Regions from separate parts of the Rhizobium sp. PP-F2F-G48 genome, predicted to be linked through region 4. Evidence: predicted binding sites of a transcription regulator. Region 4 holds the regulator's gene; each other region holds the start of a gene.
What was found. The regulator PhoB, encoded in region 4, activates phosphate uptake and scavenging genes when phosphate is short. The targets are predictions, from matches to a motif close to TGTCATNNANCTGTCAT.
Positions count from the first base shown of each region.

Region 1: a site for PhoB is predicted at 2,234-2,250, ahead of C8J36_RS03785 (LTA synthase family protein). Genes of this name have one in related genera too.
Region 2: a site for PhoB is predicted at 2,154-2,170, ahead of C8J36_RS06340 (esterase-like activity of phytase family protein). Genes of this name have one in related genera too.
Region 3: a site for PhoB is predicted at 2,718-2,734, ahead of C8J36_RS12380 (DUF2794 domain-containing protein). Genes of this name have one in related genera too.

Region 1 covers NZ_SLVH01000001.1:828,900-833,096, reverse strand. The annotation lists gene C8J36_RS03795 (DUF2865 domain-containing protein) at 11-1,300, shown strand; gene C8J36_RS03790 (TolB family protein) at 1,314-2,138, opposite strand; gene C8J36_RS03785 (LTA synthase family protein) at 2,283-4,197, shown strand, end outside.
Region 2 covers NZ_SLVH01000002.1:362,615-366,811, reverse strand. The annotation lists gene lon (endopeptidase La) at 1-1,368, shown strand, start outside; gene hupB (DNA-binding protein HupB) at 1,645-1,920, shown strand; gene C8J36_RS06340 (esterase-like activity of phytase family protein) at 2,264-4,197, shown strand, end outside.
Region 3 covers NZ_SLVH01000004.1:250,345-254,541, forward strand. The annotation lists gene C8J36_RS12365 (ABC transporter permease) at 1-594, shown strand, start outside; gene C8J36_RS12370 (Bax inhibitor-1/YccA family protein) at 790-1,527, shown strand; gene C8J36_RS12375 (GNAT family N-acetyltransferase) at 1,708-2,265, shown strand; gene C8J36_RS12380 (DUF2794 domain-containing protein) at 2,302-2,697, opposite strand; gene C8J36_RS12385 (thioredoxin family protein) at 3,145-3,954, opposite strand; gene acnA (aconitate hydratase AcnA) at 4,149-4,197, opposite strand, start outside.
Region 4 covers NZ_SLVH01000003.1:576,247-580,443, reverse strand. The annotation lists gene pstA (phosphate ABC transporter permease PstA) at 1-327, shown strand, start outside; gene pstB (phosphate ABC transporter ATP-binding protein PstB) at 342-1,157, shown strand; gene phoU (phosphate signaling complex protein PhoU) at 1,213-1,923, shown strand; gene phoB (phosphate regulon transcriptional regulator PhoB) at 2,116-2,799, shown strand; gene C8J36_RS10720 (GcrA family cell cycle regulator) at 2,944-3,513, opposite strand; gene C8J36_RS10715 (aspartate aminotransferase family protein) at 3,953-4,197, shown strand, end outside.

The sequences.
Region 1 (4,197 bases), on a different contig from region 4:
GGCAAGACGTTTGACGATCCGCAGACTCTCCATGGCCGCAGTGCTGGCGCCGCTTCTGTTCCTCACCGCAGGCGCCGAAGCGTCTACGCTCTGCGACAGGCTGCATGCGCGCCTTGCCGACCTTCCCGAGGCGACGTCGAACGACCGTGACAACGGGCGAGACGGTTTCGGCGAGGCCAGCCAGCGAAACTTCACCGGCGCCATCTCGCGGCGAAACATCGAGCTGCGCAGCGCGCGCAGCGAGCAGCGGGCGCTCGGTTGCAGCACGGAGAGCGTGACCGTCATCAACGGCGACAACGAGGAGGCCTGCGCCGATCTCGACAACCGCATCGCCGCGATCAGCGCCGACCTTGAGGACATGAAAGCCCGCCGCCGGCAGGACATCGCAGGATCCGCCGGCGATGCGGAGCGCCGGCGCGTGCTGGTCGCGATGCAGACCAACCGTTGCGAGGCGATCGATAGCGATCTCGTCAGCGCATCGGTCTCGGGCCCGGATGCCACCATGGACACCACCATGGACGCCGGCACGGACGCAGACCTGGGGATCGCAGACCTGGGGATCGACGAGTCCCGACCGCGCCGTTTTCGCAATATCATCGCGGACCTCCCGCCGATCGGCAGCGAGGAGACGAGCCTGCGCGGACCCTCCGACGGCGCGGTGTCCGAGCCGTCGCTCTCGGATCTCTCCGCCCCCGACCTGCACCGGCTGACGCTGGATGGCCCGCTGCGGACCATGTGCGTGCGCACCTGCGACGGCTCGTTCTTCCCGATTTCCGCCAATGCGACGCCCGACGATTTCGCGCGTGACGCGCAGGCCTGCAGCGCCCGCTGCCCGGGCGCCGAGACCGAACTCTATTTCCACCCGCTGTCCGGCGAGACGCAGGACATGATCTCGGCTGGCACCGGCAATCCCTATACGGATCTTCCCACGGCCTTCGCCTATAAGAGCGGCAGCCCCGCGAGCCGCAGCCAGTGCGGCTGCCGCCTGCCGAATGCCGCGGCCGCCAGGTCGTCCGGCGCCGGTTTCTCCACCCTGCCGGGCGATGCCCCGGCCCCGCGGATGAGCACGCCCTCCGACAAGGCCGTGGTGTCCATCACCACCGATCCCGCCGCGTCGAAAATCCTCCTGCCGGCAACGGCGCCGGCAGACGCCGCGCCGCGCGAGATCCACGAGCGCCCTTACGACCCCAAGGCCAACCGCGTCCGTCAGGTCGGCCCGACCTTCCTGCCGACAGAGGAATCCTCCATCGACCTGCACCATCCCGCAGGCCCCGGCTATCAGCCGGAGCAGACGAACTGAGGCCAGGCGTCGCTTATTCCGGCGCGTAGCGGACGAAGGCGAACGTCTTGCCGTCCGGCGACCAGTTCGGCACGTTGATCGTCCCCTGACCGCCGAAGAGCGCGAACAACGTCCGCGCCTGTCCGCCATCGGGATCCATCAGCCGCAGCCGCACCGTCAGGTCGCGCGGATGGTCGAACACATCGCCATCATAGGAAAGCACGAGCAGGTGGCGCCCGTCCGGCGAGGGATGCGGAAACCAGTCGCCATAGGGACTGTCGGTGATCCGCTCCGCAACACCCCCTTCGGACGGCACCCGCCAGATCTGCATCCGGCCCGATCGGCTGGAGTTGAAATAGATCCAGCGCCCGTCCGCCGAATAGTCCGGCCCATCATTGCGGCCCTCGCCATGCGTCAGCCGCGTCTCCTCGCCGCCCTCGACCGCAATCGTGTAGATATCGAACACCTGGTCGCGAATGCCGCAATAGGCAAGCCGCGTCCCGTCCGGCGACCAGCCATGCCAGTAGGACGGCAGGTTGCGCGTCACGAGCGTCGGCACGCCGCCGCCGATCGGCAGCGTGTAGATCGCCGATTTGCCGAATTCGGTCTTGTCGCTGATCGCGAGCCGGCGTCCATCCGGCGAGAGGCCGTGATCGTTGTTGAGACGGTCGGCAAAGCCGGTATCGATCGCCTCCGGCACCGGATCGGCAAGACCGATGCGCAACAGCCGGCCGTCGCCGTTGAGGATCAGCCCGTCGCCGGCCGGCGTGAAATTCGGTGCCTCGACCAGCCGGTCCGTCTGCCAGACGACGCGCGTCTCGCCCGTCTCCACACTGTATAATTCGACCGAACTGCGCATCTCGTCCTCCTTCGCGCGGGCTTCCTCTTATCCCGGCGATCCGCGGGAGATCACGCGCATTGTGCATGGGAAAGCACATTCATCCTCTGTTCAACATGACACCGATATGACAGTCATGCGAAGAATTTGTGAAGGGAGCCGGCCATGGCGAGTTTTCAGTCTGCCGTGAACGCAAGACCCTCCGCGGACGTCTATGGGTCCACCGGCGCGCAGGATGCACGCCCGTCGCGGCTTCTGTCCAACGTCCGCAGCGTCGTGGTCTCGTTCCTGCTCGCCGTCTCGCTGATCTTCGTCGTCGAATGGATCGCGCGCAATTCCGCGACCGAAGCCACCGCCTTCTTTCTCGATCCCGCACGCCCGGCCTGGGTCACGGCTTTCATCTTCTTCCTGCTGTTCCTCGCCGTCGATGCCATCGCCGGCCGCGCGGAATACGGCATCGTCCTCATCGCCCCGCTCGCTCTGGTGCCGGCCGTCACCACGCGCCAGAAGCAGATCTTCCTCTCCGATCCGCTCTATCCCACCGACTTCCTGTTCGGCCGCCAGATCATGGAGCTGATGCCGGTGCTGGTGCGCGATCGCCCGGGCACGGCCATCGCCATCGCGGTCGGCCTCGTCCTGTCGCTGGCCGGCCTCACCTGGCTCATCCGCCACGCCTGGCGCCGCTTCCCGCGCCTCACGCGCCAGCAGCGCCTGGCCCGCCTTGCCGTGGCCCTGCCGCTCCTCGGCGGCTTCTATCACCTGATGGATTACAACCAGTTCTCCTGGGTGCGCGACCGGCTGCAGATCATTCCCATCATGTGGGACCAGGCCGAAAACTACCGCCATAACGGCTTCACGCTCGCCTTCGTGCTGAACCTGCCGATGGCCAACGTCGCCGCGCCTGCGGGCTACATGGCCGACGCCATCGACAAGATCCCGACCGAGCCGGTCGCCGCCGGCACGACGCATCGCGGCAAGCCGGATGTCATCGTCCTCATGAGCGAATCCTTCTGGGATCCGACGCGCCTGCCGAACGTCACGCTCTCGCCGGACCCGATGCCGACGATCCGCAGCATGCAGTCCGGCAACGTGTTTTCCCCGGAATTCGGCGGCATGACCGCCAATGTCGAGTTCGAGGCCCTGACCGGCTTCTCCAACGCTTTCCTGCCCTATGGCAGCATTCCCTATCAGCAATATATCCGCAATCCGATCCCGTCGCTGGCCACCTTCTTCCGCGGCGAAGGCTATGTCGCGCGAGCCGTCCACCCGTTCCAGGGCTGGTTCTGGAACCGCAGCGCCGTCTACAAATCCTTCGGCTTCGAACAGTTTCGCTCGGAGGAAACCCTGCCGCCCATGGAAAAGCGCGGCATCTTCGCTTCCGACGAGGCCCTCACGAAGGAGATCATGCGCCAGGCCGACGAGCTGCGCGATCCCTTCTTCTTCTTCACGGTGACGCTGCAGGGCCACGGCCCCTACGAGGCCAATCGCTATGCGCAGAACACCATCAAGGTCGAAGGCGATCTGCCGGAGACCGACCGGCAGGTTCTGGCCACCTATGCGCAGGGCGTGAAGGAGGCCGACGACAGCCTGAAGATGCTGATGGACTGGGCGAAGGAGCGCGACCGCGAGACGATCATCGTGCTCTTCGGCGATCACCTGCCGCCGCTGAACACGGTCTACACCTCGACCGGCTACATGCCGGACGTCACGGCCTCGCGCAAGGGCACGGTCGACCAGATGGCCTCGAGCCACGAGACGCCGCTGGTCATCTGGTCGAACAAGACAGGCCCCGTGAAGAACGTCGGCACCATCAGCCCGGCCTTCCTGTCCTACCAGATCCTGAAGACCGGCGGCTTCGAGCACCCCTATTACACCGCCTTCCTCGGCGACGTCTTCGACCGCTACCACGTCATCGACCGCTACATGCTGATCGACGCCGCCGGCAAGGACACCGAAGCCTGGTCCCGCAACAAGAAGATCGCCCCCGTGCTGCGCGACTACCGCTTCCTCCAGCACGACATGATGTTCGGCAAACGCTACGGCACCGACCGCTTCTTCGAGACCCACGGCGAGCTCTTCC
Region 2 (4,197 bases), on a different contig from region 4:
GGTCCGATCCTCTGCCTCGTCGGTCCTCCGGGCGTCGGCAAGACGTCGCTCGCCCGCTCGATCGCCAAGGCGACCGGCCGCGAATACATCCGCATGGCGCTGGGTGGCGTTCGTGACGAGGCCGAGATCCGCGGCCACCGCCGGACCTATATCGGCTCGATGCCCGGCAAGGTCATCCAGTCGATGAAGAAGGCGAAGAAGTCCAATCCGCTCTTCCTGCTCGATGAAATCGACAAGATGGGCCAGGATTTCCGTGGCGATCCGTCGTCGGCCTTGCTCGAGGTGCTCGATCCGGAACAGAACGCAACGTTCATGGACCACTATCTGGAGGTCGAATACGACCTTTCGAACGTGATGTTCATCACGACGGCGAACACGCTGAACATTCCGGCGCCTCTGATGGACCGCATGGAAGTGATCCGCATCGCCGGCTATACGGAAGAGGAAAAGCTGGAGATCGCGAAGCGCCACCTCCTGCCGAAGGCCATCGCCGACCACGCCCTGAAGCCTGCCGAGTTCTCGGTGACGGACGGTGCGCTGATGGCGGTGATCCAGACCTACACCCGCGAGGCGGGCGTCCGCTCCTTCGAGCGCGAGCTGATGAAGCTCGCCCGCAAGGCGGTCACCGAAATCCTCAAGGGCAAGGCCACCCGCATCGAGGTGACGGCCGAGAACATCCATGACTATCTGGGCGTTCCGCGCTTCCGCCACGGCGAAGCCGAGCGCACCGACCAGGTGGGCGTGGTCACGGGTCTGGCCTGGACCGAGGTCGGCGGCGAACTGCTGACGATCGAAGGCGTCATGATGCCCGGCAAGGGCCGCATGACGGTGACGGGCAACCTGAAGGACGTGATGAAGGAATCGATTTCGGCGGCGGCCTCCTATGTCCGCTCGCGCGCCATCGACTTCGGCATCGAGCCGCCGCGTTTCGACACGAGCGACATCCACGTCCACGTTCCCGAAGGGGCGACCCCGAAGGACGGTCCGTCGGCCGGCGTTGCGATGGCCACCGCCATCGTCTCGATCATGACGGGCATTCCGGTCGACAAGAATGTGGCCATGACGGGTGAGATCACCCTGCGCGGCCGGGTTCTGCCCATCGGCGGCCTGAAGGAAAAGTTGCTCGCGGCGCTCCGCGGCGGGATCAAGAAGGTGCTTATTCCGGAAGAAAACGCCAAGGATCTGGCGGAGATTCCGGACAATGTGAAGAACAACATGGAGATCATCCCCGTGTCGCTGATCGGCGAGGTTCTGAAGCACGCTCTGCTCCGCATGCCGGAAGCCATCGAATGGGATCCGGCAAAGAACGTCGCGCCGGTCAAGGTCGCGACCGATACGGACGAAACCGCGCCCGGTTTCGCGCACTGACACGGCTGTCCGGGAGGGCGCTCGAAGCGTTCTTCCGGAACCGTCCCGACACGCGGCGCCGTTGATTCTCGCGCGTCGGGAAAGTGCTCCCGCACCGTTATCCATCGCTTTAACAGTGGAAGACCGGCCCCCAGGCCGGTCTTTTTTCGTAAAAATCACCGCAAAGCCTTGCATTTCCGGGCATTCGGCGCGATTGGGTTGCCAAGGCGACCGTTGCGACGATGGCACGGCCGCCCGAAAACAAGTCGTTTCGGACCAAGTTGAAAGGGTGGAAACATGAACAAGAATGAGCTCGTATCGGCGGTTGCCGAAAAGGCCGGCATCACGAACAAGGAGGCTGCCGCCTCTGTCGAAGCACTGTTCGACGTGATCCAGGGTGAACTGAAGAACGGCGGCGACGTTCGCCTCGTCGGCTTCGGCAACTTCACCGTCAGCCGTCGCGAAGCCTCCAAGGGCCGCAACCCCTCCACCGGTGCAGAAGTCGATATTCCCGCGCGCAACGTTCCGAAGTTCGCGGCCGGCAAGGGCCTCAAGGACGCCGTCAACTCCTAAGGCAACAGGATCCCGGCGCGGCGGAAACGCATCGCCTCGGGATCGTGACAGGCCGAGTTTACGGCCGGGCGCCGACCATTCCTCGCGAATGCCGTCAGGCCGCTCGATCGTCGCAAAGCGCTTCGGTGCGGGATCACGGGCTTTTCCGGTTCCCGCATCGGCAAGCGGAAGGAGAGGGCGCAGGCCGCTCTCCTCGTCTTCGGGCCCGGGTTTTCTCGGGCCTTTTTCGTGCCTGTCATTCCCCTGTCATATGCGCGCTCCAGAAATCGCAGCCGGTGCCGCGCGCGACGATGCAGGCGGCAGCGCGGCGCAGAGCGCCGTGGACTTGTCGAGGGGATGTCTCATGAAAACCGTATCCGTCACTGCCGCGCTCGCGGCCCTGCTTGCGACCTCGGTGGCCGGCAGCGCCGTTGCAGAGCCCGTCTTCAATCGTATCGCGTCCTTTGCCGTTGCCGACAACCTGCCGGCCGGAGCCGACCGCAAGACGGTGACCTCCGCCGAGATCGTCACCGCGACGGACGACGGCATGACGCTGATCTATTCCGACAGCCCTCTCAAGGCGATCGGCTTCATCGACATCACGGACGCCGCGGCCCCCAAGGCAGGCGGCATCGTCGCCTTCGACGGCGAGCCGACCTCGGTGACGGTCGCCGGCCCCAAGGCGCTCGTCGCCGTCAACACGAGCCCGAACCGGGCGAACCCGTCGGGCCGGCTTGCGGCCGTCGATCTGGCCAGCCGTCAGGTGACGGCGAGCTGCGAACTCGGTGGCCAGCCGGATTCGGTCGCCGTCAACAAGGACCGGACTCTGGCGGCCATCGCCATCGAGAACGAGCGCGACGAGACGGTGAATGACGGGGCGCTGCCGCAGATGCCGGCCGGTGATCTCGTCATCGTCAAGCTCACCGACGGCACGCCGGACTGCGCCAGCATCCGTCACGTCGCTTTGACCGGACTGGCCGAGGTCGGGGGCGAGGATCCGGAGCCGGAATTCGTGTCCTTCAACGGCCGCGACCAGATCGCGCTGACGCTGCAGGAGAACAACCAGATCGTCGTTCTCGACGGGCGCTCGGGCAAGATCGTCTCGCATTTCTCCGCCGGCACGGTGGATCTCGACCGGATCGATACGAAGCGCGACGGCAAGCTGTCCTTCACCGGATCGCTGAAGGGCGTGGCCCGCGAGCCGGACGCCGTGAAATGGCTCGACGACGACCGGCTGGTGGTGGCGAACGAGGGGGACTGGAAAGGCGGCTCGCGCGGCTTCACCATCTTCGACACCAGCGGCAAGGTGCTCTACGAGGCCGGCGCGCGCCTCGAACATGCGGCGGCGGCCATCGGCCACTATCCGGAAAAGCGCTCCGCGGCCAAGGGTGTCGAGCCCGAGGGGCTGGAAGCGGCGACCTTCGGTGCGGACCGCCTGTTCTTCGTTCTGGCCGAGCGCGCCTCGCTCGTCGGCGTCTACAAGGATACGGGCGCCGAGCCGGAGCTGCTGCAGCTGCTGCCGTCGGGCATCTCCCCGGAAGGCGGCATCGCCATTCCCGCCCGCAATCTTCTTGTCACCGCCAACGAGGCCGATCTGGTCGAGGACGGCGCGGCGCGCTCGCATGTGATGATCTACGAGCGCAAGGAGGGCAAGGCCGCCTATCCGCAGATCCGCTCGGTGGAGAAGGATGGCGTGCCGATCGGCTTCGGCGCCCTCTCGGGTCTCTCGGCCGTTCCGGGCCAGCCTGGCAAGCTCTATGCGGTGAGCGATTCGGTCTATGGCGCCGAGCCGCGCATCTTCACCATCGACACGACGAAGAGCCCGGCCGAGATCACCGATGCGCTGACGATCACCCGCGACGGTGCGCCGGCGCAGAAGCTCGACATCGAAGGTATCGTCGCGACCGAGGACGGCTTCTGGCTCGCCTCCGAAGGCAATTCCGACAAGCTGGTGCCGCATGCGCTGTACCAGGTGAATGCCAAGGGCCAGATCAAGAAGGAAGTGCCGCTGCCCGAAGAGCTGCGGGCCGCAGAGACCCGCTTCGGTTTCGAAGGCATCACCATCACCGGCGAGGGCGACGACGTCACCCTGTGGATGGCGGTGCAGCGGGAATGGAAGGACGACGAGAAGGGCTTCGTCAAGCTCGTCTCCTACAAGCCGAAGTCGGAGGCGTGGGGCGCTGTGCGCTATCCGCTCGAAAAGAAAGGCGAGGGCTGGGTCGGCCTCTCCGAAATCACCGTTCACGGCGACTACGCCTATGTCATCGAGCGCGACAATCTCGTCGGGCAGGCGGCAAA
Region 3 (4,197 bases), on a different contig from region 4:
GAATCTCTGTCGATCAACTTCGTCATGGTGTTTTCGCCGAATACGTTTGCGGGCGCGCCGCATGCCTGGCTTGCCACGGTCATCGACCCCTCGGCCACGGCCGAGCAGGAGGCTGCGGCCCTGCGCCAGATCACCAACACCTACCCGACCATCACCAGCGTCCGGGTGAAGGATGCGCTCGACATCGTCAACGGTCTGCTGGGGCAGTTGGCGACCGCGATCCGGGCCGCTGCCGGCGTCGCGCTCGTCGCCTCGGTTCTCGTGCTCTCCGGCGCGCTTGCCGCGGGCAACCGCGCGCGCATCCATGATGCCGTGGTGCTGAAGACGCTGGGGGCGACGCGCGCGACGCTGATCCGCGCTTTCTGCTACGAATATGCCATTCTCGGCCTCTCCACCGCCGTCTTCGCGCTTCTGGCGGGGGGCGTCGCGGCATGGTTCGTGGTGGCGCGCATCATGACGCTGCCGTCGTCCTTCCTGCCGGACGTGGCCGTGCTGACGATCGCGATTGCCCTCGTCATGACGGTCGGTATCGGCCTTGTCGGGACATGGCGCGTGCTCGGGCAGAAGGCCGCGCCCGTGCTTCGCGACCTCTGACGCGCGGGCGGGCACGGTCCGGTCATCTTTCCGCTAACCGTGCCGCGCATTACAATCGCGTCATGCATTCGGGCCACCCTTGAGATATCGGCGGTTCCGCATCATATTGTCCTCAGGCTTGCTGAAACTCCACAGCGATGCCCGGTCCGATGGAACCCGACCTGTCCGTCACTTGGAGCTGATAAGAGGATAAGAATGTCCGATCCCAGAAACTATCGCATGCAGACCGCCGGCGCGCGCGCTGACGCTGCTGTCGACCAGGGCCTGCGCGCTTATATGCTGCGGGTCTACAATCTCATGGCACTCGGCGTCGCCATCACCGGCGTCGCCGCGTTTCTCGCCTTCCAGTTCGCGTTTGCCGACGGTCAGCTGACCGCATTCGGCCAGGCGATCTATGACAGCCCGCTGAAGTACCTGATCATGCTGGCGCCTTTCGGCATGGTTCTGTTCCTCAGCTTCCGGATCAACTCCATGAGCGTTTCGGCCGCGCAGACCACGTTCTGGGTCTATGCCGCGCTGATGGGCCTGTCGCTGTCGTCGATCATGCTGATCTACACCGGGCAGAGCATCGTGCGCACGTTCTTCGTGACCGCCGCCTCCTTCGGCGCGCTGTCGCTCTACGGCTACACGACGAAGCGCAGCCTGTCGGCCATGGGTTCGTTCCTGGTCATGGGTCTGTTCGGCCTGATCATCGCCTCGATCGTCAACATCTTCTTCGTGTCGTCTGCCCTGCAGTTCGCCATCTCGGTCATCGGCGTGCTGATCTTCGCGGGCCTGACCGCCTACGATACGCAGCGTATCAAGGAAATGTACTTCGAAAGCGATGGCTTCGAGGCTGCAGGCCGCAAGGCAATCATGGGCGCGCTCACGCTCTATCTCGACTTCGTCAACCTGTTCCTCTTCATGCTGCGCTTCCTCGGAAACCGCAACTAAGCGTCGGAAACGGGTTCGACCCTGAACTTGGAAAGGCGGCTTCGGCCGCCTTTTTTCCTATCTTGAACAAAGCGCAGCGGCTGAGCGGCGGGCTTTCGCTCTCCTGCCTTGATCGGGCCGGGGGAATGTGGAAGGACGGGGGAAACGTCCGAGATCCCCGCATTTTTCGAGATTGCTGCCATGCCCTTCACCCTGCGCGATGCCACCCTTGCCGATATCTCCGCCATCACGGACATCTACAGCGAGTCCGTTCGCAACGGCGTCGCCACCTACGAGATCGCCATTCCGGATCAGGCGGAGATGACGACGCGCTTTTCCACCATCACGGGCAACAGCTATCCCTACATCGTCGCGCAAGACGACGACGGGACCGTGATCGGCTATGCCTACGCATCGGCGTTTCGCACGCGCAGCGCCTATCGGTTTCTGGTGGAGGATTCGATCTATCTCGCGCCGGAGGCCCGGGGGCGCGGCGTCGGCAAGGCCCTTCTCACCGAGCTGATCGCGCGCTGCACCGATCTCGGTTTCCGCCAGATGGTGGCCGTCATCGGCGGCGCGCACCCGGCCTCCATTGCCGTGCACCGGTCGACGGGGTTCGTGGACTGCGGCACGCTGAAGGGGAGCGGTTTCAAGTTCGGCCGCTGGCTCGATACGACCTTCATGCAGCTGGCCCTTGGCGATGGGCTGGAGACCGTGCCGGCAGACGGCGTCTATCCGGATACGCTTTACGCCGGCTGAGCCTGGTTCCCGGAGAGACTGCGGATGTCCGCAGGATCAGCTCTTCACGACTTTCAGCAGCTTGTCGAAGACCTTCAGCACCTGCGGCAGCTCATGTCCGCGCTTCAAGATCATGCCGTGGGTGTTGACCACGGCGTAGGCGCCCTGCTTGGCGGCGAGCTTCGGCACTTTCTCCACCCGATAGAGCGGGAGTTCGCCCGATCGCTTGAAAACGGAGAACACCGCCTTGTCGCGCATATGATCCAGCGCGTAATCGCGCCATTCGCCCTCGCCGACCATGCGGCCATAGACCCACAGGATCTGATCGAGCTCTCTGCGATGGAACGTTACGGGAAGCGGGTCCTTGGCATGTCGGTAGTCGCTGAGATCGACGACCACGTTTTCAGATGCCGCAGGGGTTTGGCGACCTTGCAAATCCGTCTGATCGGTCATGCACATTCCGGCCTTTTGTTATGACAGGACGGTAACAGTGTGCCTGAGTGCGGCTGAAAATCAAGCCGGAATGGCGGATCTGCGCGCGTGTCCTGATCCGCTCCTGCAGCGATGGCTTTTTTTGCACTGCCGCATTGCGGTCAAACAGGCGCCCGAATTCCGCGCTTAACTCCGCCGGCCGCCGCTGCTTCGGTTTCGCCGAGGTGCCGCGCGCCGGCCGGCCGGTCGAAAGCGTTTCTTGTTTCGACGGTCCGGTCTCTGTACCGCCTGCCATGTCCAACCTTCGGTCGGGGGCGGCGACAGATGGTCGCGTCGGTATCGGTCTCAGGCCGGTGCTGCCCGATCCCCCGGTCCGGTTTTATCGAACCCTCAGCCCCCAGCCCTCGATATGCCGGACCGGACATCTCTCAATTCCCGCGCGGCGCCTCGCGCGGAAGTCGGTCGAGGCTATTGCGATGCCATCAGCGTCGCTGCGCCGACGATGGCGCCAGGCGTTTCCGCGTCCTTCATCCGTTGCAACAGGATGGCGCAGCCGCTGTCCTTCTCCTGGTCGAGCACGGAGGCGGGCAGGACGAACCGCGCGGACTTTCCGTCCCACATGCCGATCGTCTGGATGTCGCGTACCGCGTGCCAGTAGGACATCTTCTTGCCGCCGTTCTCGCCCTTCTCCACATCCACCACCTTCTGGCGGTTGAAGTAGACGATGACGACATTGGCCTTGCCGTCGCCTTCACCGATGGTGATATCGATTTCGTCGTTCTTCCGTTCCGCCGAAATCGCCACCTTCATGCCTTCGTCGGCGCCGTTCAGCGCGCCCAGCCGGCCCTTGATGCCCGAGAGGTTGGCGCCGTTAACCTGATCGCGGCCGTTCAGCACGGCCTGCGGCGTGTAGACGCCGTTGCGGCCGAACATCTTGGCATAGGCATATTGACGGGCAGTGTTTTCCTTCGAGGCGAGCGTGTCCGCCCAGCCGAGATAGTTCCAGTAGTCCACATGATAGGAAAGGGCGACGATCGACCCGTCGTCGATCAGGTGTTTGAGCGCTGCATCTGCCGGAGGACAGGAGGCGCAGCCCTGGCTCGTGAAAAGCTCGACCACGCCTTTCGGCTGCGTCACCTCCAGCCCGCTGCCCGCAGGTCTCGCCTGCGTCGTCTCTGCCGCCGCCTGCCGGTTTGCGTCCTGCGCTGCGGCCGGCAGTGCCGCCAGCAGGAACAGGCTGCCGATCAGGCTTCGACGGGTGGTCTTGGAGACGGGCATGCAGGTTCCACTTCGGGCAGAGTCCAATTCGGGCAGGATTGCGGCAGCCGGAAACCGCTCTTTCATACGCCGCGGCGTCCTCAACACAAAGTCACGTTGGAGTGAAATTTCGGCGATGAGGCGATCGGGACGCCGGACGTGCGGAAGGCCGGAACGGGGGTTCCGGCCTTCGCGATTTTTCAGGTGCGGGCGCCTCAGGCTGCGAGGTCGCGCAGAACCGTCTGGAGAATGCCGCCATTGTTC
Region 4 (4,197 bases):
GCCTCGAAGATGCAGACCATCTTCCACCATGTCCTGCCGCTTGCCATGCCGGGTATCCTCACGGGCACCATCATCGGCCTTGCGCATGCGCTCGGCGAGACCGCACCGCTGCTGCTCATCGGCATGGTGGCCTTCGTGGTCGATTTCCCGGGCTCGCCGCTCGAACCTTCGACGGCTTTGCCGGTCCAGATCTACATGTGGGCCAACGAAGCCGAACGTGCATTTGTCGAACGGACCTCCGGCGCGATCATCGTGCTCCTGATTTTCCTGGTGGTCATGAACCTGGGCGCAATCCTGTTGCGGCGCCGCTTTGAACGACGCTGGTAGTGAGGTAGAGAATTATGAACATGATGTCAGAAGCGACTCTCGAAAAGGCGGTCGATCAGAAGATGAATGCTGTCCCTCACAAGATGATCGGCAAGGATGTGTCGGTCTACTACGGCGAAAAGCGCGCGCTGTTCGACGTGAACCTCAACATCCGCGAGAACACGGTCACGGCCCTGATCGGCCCGTCCGGCTGCGGCAAGTCGACCTTCCTGCGGACGCTCAACCGCATGAACGACACGATCGATCACTGCCGGGTGACCGGCAAGATCACGCTCGATGACGGCGATATCTACGATCCCTCGATCGACGTCGTCGAACTTCGCGCCCGCGTCGGCATGGTCTTCCAGAAGCCGAACCCGTTCCCGAAGTCGATCTATGAGAACGTGACCTACGGGCCGAAGATCCACGGTCTGGCCCGCAGCAAGGCCGAACTCGACGCCATCGTCGAGCAGAGCCTGCAGAAGGCCGGCCTCTGGAACGAGGTGAAGGATCGCCTGCACGAATCCGGCACCGGCCTCTCTGGCGGCCAGCAGCAGCGTCTCTGCATCGCACGCGCCGTTGCCGTCAGCCCCGAGGTCATCCTCATGGACGAGCCTTGCTCGGCGCTCGATCCGATCGCCACTGCCAAGGTCGAGGAACTGATCCACGAACTGCGCGCCAACTACACGATCGTGATCGTCACGCACTCCATGCAGCAGGCCGCCCGCGTTTCGCAGCGCACCGCCATGTTCCACCTCGGCAATCTCGTCGAGGAGAACGATACCGACAAGATGTTCACCAATCCGGATGACCAGCGCACCCAGGATTACATCATGGGACGCTTCGGCTGATCGGTCGCCCGACCGACAGCGAAGCGCCCGTGACCGAACTCCAAGGACAGGATCCATGGCAACCCATATCGTATCCGTCTATGACGAAGACCTGAAATATCTCAGCCGCCGCATCTCCGAGATGGGTGGCCTTGCCGAGCAGATGGTCGCGGAATCCGTACGCGCCCTCGTCAACGCCGATCTGGGTCTCGCCCAGAAGGTCATTTCCGACGATGTCGTGCTCGACGATGCCGAACGCCAGATCGGCGAAAAGGCGATCGTGACGATCGCCAAGCGTCAGCCGATGGCGGCCGACCTGCGCGAGATCATGGGATCGATCCGCATCGCGGCCGATCTCGAGCGCGTGGGCGACCTTGGCAAGAACACGGCCAAGCGCGTTATCGCCGTGTCCAGCGCCAGCCTGCCGCGCCAGCTGTCCCGCGGGATCGAGCATCTGGCCGAGCTGACGTTGATGCAGCTGAAGGAAGTGCTGGATGTCTACGCCTCCCGTTCGGCCGAAAAGGCCAAGGCCATCCGCGAGCGTGACGGCGAGATCGACGCGATCTACACCTCGCTGTTCCGCGAACTCCTGACCTATATGATGGAAGATCCGCGCAACATCACGCCCTGCACGCATCTCCTGTTCTGCGCCAAGAACATCGAACGCATCGGCGACCACGCGACCAACATCGCCGAGACGATCTACTACATGACGACCGGCGCGCAGCCGCTCGGCGAACGCCCGAAAGACGACTCGTCGAACACCGTCGGCGCACTCGCCACCTGAGCGAACGGCGCAGGAGGGAAACGCTCCTGCGCCCATCGTCTCCGGTCTTGAACGCGGTCGATGCCTCGGTTGAGGGATCGGCGGCCGAAAGGGCGGTTTCCCGCCGCCATGCCTGAACAGTCAACGATGATCGCCGCCTTCGGGTTCTGGCGAAAGCCTCGTCATGCGACGAGGACACTACGGAGTCCAGAAATGCAGCCGAAAATTGCCGTTGTCGAAGATGAAGAAGCCCTGAGCGTTCTCCTGCGGTACAATCTCGAGGCCGAAGGCTTCGACGTCGATACCATCAACCGGGGCGACGAGGCGGAAGTCCGCTTGCAGGAACGGCTGCCGGATCTCCTGATCCTCGACTGGATGCTGCCCGGCGTGTCCGGCATCGAGCTTTGCCGGCGCCTGCGCCAGCGCAGCGAGACCGAGCGCCTGCCGATCATCATGCTGACGGCGCGCGGCGAAGAGAGCGAGCGGGTTCGCGGCCTTGCCACCGGCGCCGACGATTATGTCGTCAAGCCGTTCTCGACGCCCGAGCTGATCGCGCGCGTCAAGGCCATGCTGCGCCGCGCGCGTCCCGAAGTGCTGTCCTCGCTGTTGAAGTGCGGCGACATCGAGCTCGATCGCGAGACGCACCGCGTCCATCGCAAGACCCGCGAAGTCCGCCTCGGCCCGACCGAGTTTCGCCTGCTCGAATTCTTCATGGCCTCGCCCGGCCGCGTCTTCTCGCGCTCGCAGCTTCTCGATGGCGTCTGGGGGCATGATATCTATGTGGACGAGAGGACCGTCGACGTCCATGTCGGTCGCCTGCGCAAGGCCCTCAACTTTTCCAACATGCAGGACGTCATCCGGACCGTCCGCGGCGCGGGTTACTCGCTGGAAAGCTGAACGCTTGCATCTTTAGAGCTGGGAACGCATCGTTCCTGGCGCGCGGCGATCTTCCCAGATTGACAGTAAGGACAAATGAAATCGCCTTCTTCGCAGAACGAAGAAGGCGATTTCTTTTTTTGCTCTGTCTGAAAACGCGGACCCTTATCGGGCGCGACGGCGCTCGGCCGAGGGCTGGTAGGCAAGCTTGGCGTGGAAGGTGCAATAGGGCGAGCTATCCGGCGAGTCATTGCCGCAGAAGTGAAACTCGTCCTTCATCGGGTCGCCGATCGGCCACTTGCAGGTGCGGTCGGTGAGCTGCGTCAGAACCAGCTTGCGCGACATCGGCACGACGACATTGCTGCCCGTTGCGCCGGCGCCGCTACCGGTGACGGTCAGTGCGGTTTCCGGCGCGAAGACGCTTTCGGAATCTTCGATGACGTTCATCGCGTTGACAGGACGGGCCATCGGACGCTGGGGAACGGCGCGGGGAGCCGCGTTGGCAACGATGGCTTCCGGTGCTGCCGGGCGTGCGGCGACGACGGGACGCTTCGGACGGGTTGCGCTCGGCGAGGCTCCGCCTGCCTTTGCGCGGCCGGGGAGCGACAGGCGGTGAACCTTGCCGATGACCGCATTTCGGCTGACGCCGCCGAGCTGCGCCGCGATCTGGCTCGCGCTCAGGCCTTCGGCCCACAGCTTCTTCAGTCTCTCTACCCGCTCGTCAGTCCAGTTCATTGTCGTCTCCATTCCAGGCATACGGAAGGACGAATCCCTCACCGCGCCCCGGATGGCTCCGAAGCTGCAACGCCTTGACTCTTCTGGTGACTAGGTCCGCCGCATGCGTCTAGCAATTCCTTGCTAACCTAGAGACGGGGTGACTCCGTGACAAGAGTCCGGGGAATCGACCCGAATCGATTTTTGGGTTTTCCCCAACTTGCTGCCGTTGCGTGATATATTTGCAAGGTCTTTTTGCCGGAAAGCATCGCGCCCGGAAAACGCATGCCAGACCCGTATTTCCGGGACTTTTGTTGACAGCGGCACCTGAAAAACCGATAGTGCGCTCGCCGCCGTCAGGGCGGTATTTTTCATTTCGGGCCGGCACTGCCGGTCCCTGCGAAAACGGATCGAACCTTCCCCGCAAAGCGCGTGCGGACAGGACGAGGAGATAGGCACGATGGCCGAGGCAACCCCGCTTTACGAGACCTACATGCGTGCGCCGCTGCGCTTCGAGCGCGGCGAAGGTGTCTGGCTGGTGGCGGAAGATGGCGCGCGCTATCTCGATTTCGCCGCGGGCGTGGCCGTCAATTCGCTCGGCCATGCGCATCCGCATCTTGTTGCAGCGCTCAAGGACCAGGCCGAGAAGGTCTGGCATCTGTCGAACCTCTACGAGATCCCCGGCCAGGAAAAGCTTGCCAAGCG